Regions from separate parts of the Methylophaga thalassica genome, predicted to be linked through region 2. Evidence: riboswitches for the same ligand, from Rfam matches in the RefSeq annotation. Region 2 holds a riboswitch; the other holds the start of a gene.
What was found. A riboswitch is a leader RNA that binds a small molecule or an ion and turns the genes downstream of it on or off. The one in region 2 is predicted to bind cobalamin.
Positions count from the first base shown of each region.

Region 1: linked by a shared signal. The riboswitch ahead of QQL60_RS11125 (cobaltochelatase subunit CobN) and the one ahead of QQL60_RS06970 (TonB-dependent receptor domain-containing protein) in region 2 are both predicted to bind cobalamin.

Region 1 covers NZ_BSND01000006.1:18,575-23,007, forward strand. The annotation lists gene QQL60_RS11125 (cobaltochelatase subunit CobN) at 1-1,846, opposite strand, end outside; cobalamin riboswitch at 1,976-2,165, opposite strand; gene mscL (large conductance mechanosensitive channel protein MscL) at 2,348-2,803, shown strand; gene groL (chaperonin GroEL) at 2,863-4,433, opposite strand, start outside.
Region 2 covers NZ_BSND01000004.1:447,206-451,638, forward strand. The annotation lists gene QQL60_RS06965 (O-succinylhomoserine sulfhydrylase) at 1-561, opposite strand, end outside; gene QQL60_RS06970 (TonB-dependent receptor domain-containing protein) at 690-2,516, opposite strand; cobalamin riboswitch at 2,578-2,770, opposite strand; cobalamin riboswitch at 2,871-3,064, shown strand; gene QQL60_RS06975 (hypothetical protein) at 3,120-3,701, shown strand; gene QQL60_RS06980 (cobyrinic acid a,c-diamide synthase CobB) at 3,707-4,433, shown strand, end outside.

The DNA of each region.
Region 1 (4,433 bases), on a different contig from region 2:
AAATATTGCCAAATTGAATACCGGGAATCAGGATTTCATGATCAAACACCATTACATTACCCGGTGCTTCTCCCCAGCCACGTACACCTTCAATCCACTGCTGACTAATCGCCGTAATTAATTGCTCAGCCTGCTGCCAATCCATCTCGTCTGAAGGTTGCTGATAAAGGATCTGGAGCTGAGTGAGTAATTGCAAAACACGATCCCGACCAGCATGATCTGCCCCATCCACCACATGGCGGATATCTTCCATCACTCTGGCTAATAAGTGTTTTGCAATACTGGGAGCTTTTAACGCTTTCGCTTGTTTTAAATTGGCGTGCAATAAACCCAGCGGTCCATTGACCATTTCCTGCTGTAATGACTCCGGTAAGGTATGAAACCAGGACAGATAAGTTTGGCTATCAACAGTATTTACGACGGATGACATGGCGGCCAGTGCTTCATGATCTTCTGGCAGGTTCACACCACGCTGCTGTAATAAGTCTAATAACTCCGCTGATGTTTTTGGCAGTTCACCCGTGTTGTAGCCACTATTGTTGAGTGAATGCAAAATATCGAATAAAGACTCCACCACATTTAAATTATCCGCCCCGATATTGTGACGGCCCGGCGGATGGTTGTAATAAATGATGGCGACTTTTTTATCCTGATTCGCTTTATCCTGCAATTGTTGCCAGCGTTTTAGACGCTGTGACAATAAGCTCACTTGTGAAGCAACTGGCTCAGAAAAAGCGAGTCTGGCCCCGGTGAGATTATCAACCTCAGCAGGTGTCATGGTCGCGACGACCATCGGTTGAGAAAGCCCCTGCAACTCAGGCATAGCGACCCGGTAATGCACCGAATCCCAGCTAATCCCGGCTTCAGACAGTTCCCACTCGGCACGGGTGCTGTCACTTAAACGCATCGCTTTGATAACTGGCACATCCAGTTCTTTTAACTCATCGGTGACCGCTTGCCGATGTTCAGAGCCACCTATTACAAAGTCTTGTAATGATACTATCGAGCTGATCTGTGATTTATGTTGTGTCAGTAGCTTAATCGCAGATAAACTGGCATCACCCCAGGCAGTAAGCACTGACACACACCCGGTCTTTTCATCAGCTATGTTTTCACAAACTGCATCCAGCAAAGCCTTTTCTCCGGGTCGTTCCCCGGTTTCATAATCGAGCAATACCACCCATGAAGGTTTTGCTGAAAACTCAAACTGCTCTGGTAAGGTGATTTTACCTTGATGATAAAGCCTGAGCTGTGCAGCTAACTGCGGACGCTCAATCGTATCTTCATATCGAACGATATGATGCAGATGATGGATTAAACCCTGCATATTTTCACTATTTCTTCCTAACCAGAAGAAGCGCGTGATCAGCCAGGCTTGCTGTTCAGAATGTTGTTCTAGTAGTGATGCCATCCATTGCTCTGTTGATATGGTGGGATCAGGATGTTGCATCAACTTATCAGGTGGCCCGGCTAATAATGCTTTGCCATCAAGACTTGAGGCCATCACCAGACGTTGATCACTATGCAAAGCAATAAGATTGTTTAACAAACCTTTTTTGCTATATTCCACCAGTTGATTGGCGGTTTCGCCAAACACACCGCCAGCAAACACTAAATCTGACTGCTGCAATAACTGTGATTGCTTTTGTGTGGATAAATCTTGCCACTGCTCTGTTGTACGTATTTGTACAGAGACGGGCTGTTGCGATGTGTCTTTTAAAAATTCATGTGCACCTGATACTACTTCCGGTACATTCCTTGGCGTCACAATCAGTAAGAGTTGCTCAGCGAATGCTGATGCAGAGAAAAGAAACAGGACTAAACAGAGAACAATTCGGTTATACACAGCGCTTTCCATCAATATATAAAAACACTGAGCTATCAAACCATGCCGGAAAACCACACACCGCTTAACAACTCAAAGATGATTCGCCATTAAACGGTTTCCCGCTCCAACTGCACACCCCGGCCATCGGATAACAACGTTTTTATGGCAGATATCCTGGCTCACGCTTCAACGTTTCCGACTCACCTTCCCGAAATCGACTAATTTCAGTGGTTTTACATCATCGTTGTCGGAAACTTCACGTATACAGTTGCGGGGACAGCTTCGGTTAAGAATTCCCTTTTAACTCTGGTAAGAGACCATAAAGACCTGAATTATACGTAGATCACTTAATAACAACCACGGTTTGGTGACACAGACAAAATCGCACACAATATTCATGTGCCAACTAAAGCTAGACAGTCAAAATAGCGATGGCTAATATCGCACAGAGACGCCATGTTTAATCGAGTGGCTCTGCTCCCTAATTTTCAGCGAAAAAATAACAAGAGGAATAAAAGGATGTTGAAAGAATTCAAAGAATTTGCAATGCGTGGCAATGTGCTAGATATGGCTGTGGGTATTATTATCGGTGGTGCGTTTGGCACGATTGTCAAAAGTCTGGTTGCTGACGTTATCATGCCACCTATCGGCCTGTTACTCGGAGGTGTCGACTTTTCAGACTTATTCGTTACCTTGAAAGAAGGAACTGTAGCGGGACCATATGCCACCCTCGCTAATGCTCAAGAAGCCGGCGCCGTGGTGATCAGTTATGGTGTCTTTATTAATGCGGTGATTAGCTTTCTGATCGTGGCTTTTGCTGTGTTCTTATTAATCCGCTCAGTCAATAAACTACAACGTGAAAAAGAAGCGGAACCAGCCCCTAAAGAAGCCACCAATAAAGAATGTCCGAAATGTTTTTCAACCATTCTAATCAAAGCAACCCGTTGCCCACATTGCACATCTGAAATTGCCTAAACAAAAAAGCCCCGACCAACTGGCCGGGGCTTTTTTTAGCTTTAAAGGCTGAGGGATGATTACATCATGCCGCCCATGCCACCCATTCCGCCCATATCAGGCATTGAAGGTGCATCATCTTTCGGCAGTTCAGCAATCATCGCTTCTGTTGTCAGCATCAGACCAGCAACAGAACCTGCATTTTGCAGTGCAGTACGAGTCACTTTGGTTGGGTCAAGAATACCCATATCGATCATATCGCCGTATTCGCCTGTAGCCGCGTTGTAACCGAAGTTACCTTTGCCTGCAGCGACTTCGTTCAGGATAACAGAGGCTTCAGCACCCGCATTTGTAGCGATTTGACGTAAAGGTTCTTCCATTGCACGACGGGCAATTTTGATACCCATGTCTTGATCATGGTTGTCACCACGCAGTTCACCCAGAGAACCTTCTGCACGAACCAGAGCAACACCACCACCAGCAACAACGCCTTCTTCAACCGCGGCGCGAGTTGCATGCAACGCATCTTCAACGCGTGCTTTTTTCTCTTTCATTTCCATTTCGGTAGCCGCACCGACACGGATAACCGCAACACCGCCAGCTAATTTAGCCACACGTTCTTGCAGTTTTTCTTTGTCGTAGTCAGAAGAAGATTCAGCAATTTGTGTACGAATTTGTTCAACACGTGCTTGGATTTCATCTGCACGGCCAGCACCATCAACGATAGTGGTGTTTTCTTTGCTGACAGTGATTTTCTTCGCTTGACCTAAGTGATCTAAAGTCACTTTTTCCAGGCTCAGACCGACTTCTTCAGAAATAACAGTACCACCAGTCAGAACAGCGATATCTTCTAACATCGCTTTACGACGGTCACCAAAGCCAGGGGCTTTAACCGCACAGACTTTCACGATACCGCGCATATTGTTCACAACCAGTGTTGCTAATGCTTCACCTTCCACGTCTTCAGAGACGATCAGCAGCGGACGGCTTGATTTAGCCACTTGCTCCAGAGCTGGCAGTAAGTCACGGATGTTTGAGATTTTTTTGTCGAATAACAGCACATACGGATCTTCCAGTTCTGCTGTCATAGTTTGTTGGTCGTTAACAAAGTATGGAGACTGGTAACCACGGTCAAACTGCATACCTTCAACGACGTCTAATTCGTTTTCAAAGCCGCTACCATCTTCAACAGTGATAACGCCTTCTTTACCGACTTTTTGCATGGCTTCAGCAATGATTTTACCGACTGATGCGTCAGAGTTTGCTGAGATAGTACCTACTTGAGCAATGGCTTTATCATCATCGCAAGGAGATGACATAGTGCGTAATTGCTCAACCGCCGCTTGAACCGCTTTGTCGATACCACGTTTCAGATCCATTGGGTTCATACCTGCAGTAACGGCTTTCATACCTTCACGCAGAATAGCTTGTGCCAACACAGTCGCTGTAGTTGTACCATCACCAGCAGCATCAGAAGTGTGCGAAGCCACTTCTTTTACCATTTGTGCACCCATGTTTTCGTATTTGTTTTCCAGTTCGATTTCTTTCGCCACTGAAACACCGTCTTTCGTGACGGTTGGTGCGCCGAAGCTTTTATCTAAAACAACGTTGCGACCTTTTGGTCCTAGTGTCACCTTAACCGCATTGGCCA
Region 2 (4,433 bases):
ACAGTTATCGACAACCAATAAACAATCATTGGCCTTGGCAAGCTCAGAAAGCGCTTCCAAATCTGCAATTTCATTCATTGGATTAGAAGGCGTTTCTAAAAACAGCATTTTTGTTTCTGGCGTAATAGCGGCTTTCCAGTCATCTAAATCAATCAGCTTCACATAGCTGGTGCTGACACCAAACTTGGATAAATATTTATCAAACAACACACGTGTAGTGCCGAAAATACTCATCGACGAAACGATATGATCACCGGCTGATAATAAGGCCATCATTGTCGATAAAATCGCCGACATGCCAGATGAAGTAGCAACACAGGACTCACCACCTTCCAAAGCAGCTAAACGCTGTTCAAATGTGCGAACGGTGGGATTAGTAAAACGAGAATAGATATTACCCGGCTCATCACCACCAAATCGTGCTGCAGCTTGCTCTGCACTTTCGAAGACAAAGCTGGACGTTGGGAATATAGGTTCAGACTGTTCAGATTCGGCTGTTCTTTTGTGACCAACTCGAACGGCTTTGGTGGCAAAGCCTTTATTGTCATATTTATCTGTCATGGGAGTTCAACATAAAAAAGATGTGACAATTCTATATTTTTAGCAGGCTACTGACCAGATGAATCCTGAGTTTCAGTCAAAAAAATACCCGAAACTTGTTCGGGTATTTTTATTCAAACTATTATCAATTATGGTTGATAACTGACCGAGAGCATCACGGTACGCCCAAGGCTGTAATAGTCTTCGACTGTTTGATAGTCCTTGTTTAACATATTTTGGCCCGTTAACCTGACCGTCCAGTCTGGATCCACTTGGTAGGCAACACGCAAATCTAACAGTCCGTAACCACCAAGACGTTCATCATTATCAGCATCATCATAGCTGTGCCCTCTTAACTTCCAGCTTGCACCAGTAGACCAATCGCCCCAACTACGATCCAAATGAATATTGGCTAAACGTTTTGCTCTTCTGGGTAATACATTCCCTGTTTTATCATCTTCAGGTTGTAAAAACGATGCATCAGCCGACACTTGCCAATCTGCAAGGCTCGTTGTGACTTCAAACTCAACACCTTTGATCTTAGCCACATCGACATTAGAAGGTGATGTATCCCAAACGATCAGGTTTCTGATCTTATTTTTATAGGTATTGACTGCCCAGCGTCCCCAACTTGGCGTGCCTTGCACTCCTATACCGTATGAGGTCGATTTTTCAGGCTTCAGATCAGGATTACCTTCATAACCGAAACTATCCAATGGATAGTATAGATCGTTAAATGTCGGGGTTTTAAAGCCGGTTCCGGCATTGGCGGTCAACTTTAACTGCTCACTCAACTGGTAACCATAATCAGCTGTTCCTGTTGTTTCATGGCCGAATGATTCATTATCGTCATGACGAGCACTTAGTAGCCAACTGTTTTTATCAATCTCAGCTTCCCAGCTAGCAAAGACAGCTTTATTGTCACGAGAATCGGAGACATAAGTATCAGAACTATCAATCTTGTCATTCTCATACTCTAAACCAATATTGACTTGATGCTGAGCATTTAATCTAAGATGATTTATCCACCCGGCATAACGATGACGAGTATTGTAATTTGTGGTTATCTCATCATCGACATAATTTTGAGAACGATCACGCGACTCAGAAAGGTCAAAACTCATAGACCATGTATCGTTTACTGAGATATTGTTATTGAGTCCAAGAATTTGTTGAACAGTATCTGTGACGTAATTTTTATTTACACTAGATCCATCATAGTGATTACGTGCATTTGAACGAAGCAGATTAACATCCGTTGACCAGTTTTCTATCCATTGTTGATTGACTTTTAACGATACGCTTTGATTACGGTAACCGTCATGATCAGGGTTACGCTCTTCTCTAGCGTTAATACCATTGGTTGTATCGTAACTATAGCTAAGATTATATTTGGTCGTTTCGTTTCCACCACTTACGCCAGCTTGGCTTCTGAGAGTATTTTTTGTACCTGCAGAAACTGTAAAATTTGGCGTCGGTTTACCAAGTGAACCGCTTTTAGTGAAGATTTGGATTACACCACCTATGGCTTCAGAACCATAAAGCCCGGCTCGAGGCCCGCGGACAATTTCAATGCGTTCAATTTGACTGACAGGGAAATCTTGTAATGCTGAAGAACCAGATGTGGCTGAATACCATTTAACGCCATCAACTAAAACAAGCACGTGATCAGAATTTGTTCCACGGATTGAAACACCACTTGTCTTACCCAAACCACCATTCTGAGTCATATCAATACCAGGAAAACGTGACAGAAGTGTAGCCAGATCTTGAATCTGAAGTTTTTCAATATCAGCTTCTGTGATCACCGTAGTCGGCGCTAGAGCATTTTCCGTAGGCATGCGATTAGCGGTAACGGTGATAGAGTCAAGCTCATCACTAGCGATAACAGGTAAAGAAAGTAAAGAAGAAATCAGCGTAAAAGCTGAAAGACGCGTGCACGCACGCAAAGGCAACGCCTTTGAAAACAAGTTCATAATTGTCTCCTGAGGATACGCTCACCCGCGATCCAGGGTTAATAGGGTCACAACACATTGTGTTGTTACGAAACCTCAGGCCGGTCTCCGGACTTACGTTGTGGCTATCGCCTGACACATCGCCTTCCCACGACATTCGCAGTGGCTTAATGATGTGCTTTTCAACGTTTACCGTTGCGGGGGCAGTGTTGGATTTGTCACCAACTTCCCGTTTAACTCTGCATAAACAGAGCACCTGAAGAGCCGCGCATAGTAATGGCTGCGCATCCATCCGTCAAACTGACTATGTCAACTATAGCGACAATGACGCCTGATTCCTATACGGCAAATTGACAATATGTGGCATTAATCCTTATTCTATCGCGTGTTTTAGGTGTTGCTAACGCAAGTAAACGGGAAGTCGGTGCATCACTAGATAATGCCGACACTGCCCCCGCAACGGTAAGTGAGATGAGATAAACGTTATGCCACTGTACAGCGCTGTATGGGAAGGTGTTTATCAGGCAAAACTCACAAGTCCGGAGACCGGCCTGAAAATAAAACGTGCCAACTGGCAAATTCAAAACCTATTGTGTGCGGGTGGGCACACTGGAGAATCACATCATGACCTTATCTCGTTCTCAGCAACTGATTATTGCTGGTCTTTTAGCACTTTTAATGTTCATGACCCGAGGTCATCATTTTGCTTCTGTCGACGCGTTACCGAGTGCATCATGGGCTATCTTTTTCCTAGCCGGTCTTTACCTGAGTTCAGCTGCCTGGTTTCCTGTATTTTTAGTAATGGCTGCTGGCCTCGATATCGCCAGTGTGTTGTTGGGTGGTGGTCAATTAAGTAATAGTTTCTGTATGTCTCCTGCTTACGGATTTCTGATTCCTGCTTATGGTAGCTTATGGATGGCTGGACGCTGGTATGCATCAAAATATCAATTTAATGCAGCCACCTTATTGCCGCTTGTTGGCAGTGTATTGGTAGCAGCCACTGCAGCCACCTTATTTAGTGGTGGCGGTTTCTACTTCTTCTCTGGCCGTTATCCTGATCCAACATTCACTGAATACACACAGCGTTTTATTCAGTACTTCCCTAAAAACCTGGCTGTAATGAGTTTCTATCTGGTAGTTGCAATGATTTGCCATGTGTCTCTGCATTTCACAGCAACGACACAACGAGCAGATCAACAGCATTAATAGAGATGCAGTCGCAGTCATGCGCTGCTGTTGTCATTGCTGCACCGGCATCTGGCCAAGGTAAAACCACGGTCACCGCTGTATTAGCAAGACATTACCGGCAGCAAAACAAACAGGTGCGCGTATTCAAAGTGGGTCCAGATTTTCTGGACCCTATGGTTTTAGAATACGCATCAGGTCACCCTGTTTATCAGCTTGACCTGTGGATGGTCGGCAAACAACACAGTCAGCAACTTTTAGCAGAAGCGGCGCAACAAGCCGATATTATTTTGATTGAAGGTGTGATGGGCTTGTTTGATGGTGAACCTTCCACAGCTGATCTGGCTGCTGCTTTTGGTATCCCTATCCTTGCCGTGATCGATGCCAGTTCCATGGCACAAACCTTTGCAGCCATCGCTGTCGGTTTGGACCAATATCGAAAAGATACGCGTGTCGCTGCCGTTATTGCTAATAAAGTCGGCAGTGAACGTCATGCCGATATGCTCAAAAAAGCCTTACCTAACACTCTTCCTTGTCTCGCTACTTTGTTCAGACAAACTGAACATGCCCTGCCCAGTCGTTATTTGGGTTTACAGCAAGCCAATGAAGTCACTGATTTAGAGCAACGCCTGAGCCATACTCTGGACGCTTTTGACTTCGACAATACAGTCTCATTACCTAACATCGATTTTCCGTTTATTGATGTTGAGCCACTGCCTCTCTTACTCGAAGGTGTAAAGATTGGGATTGCCA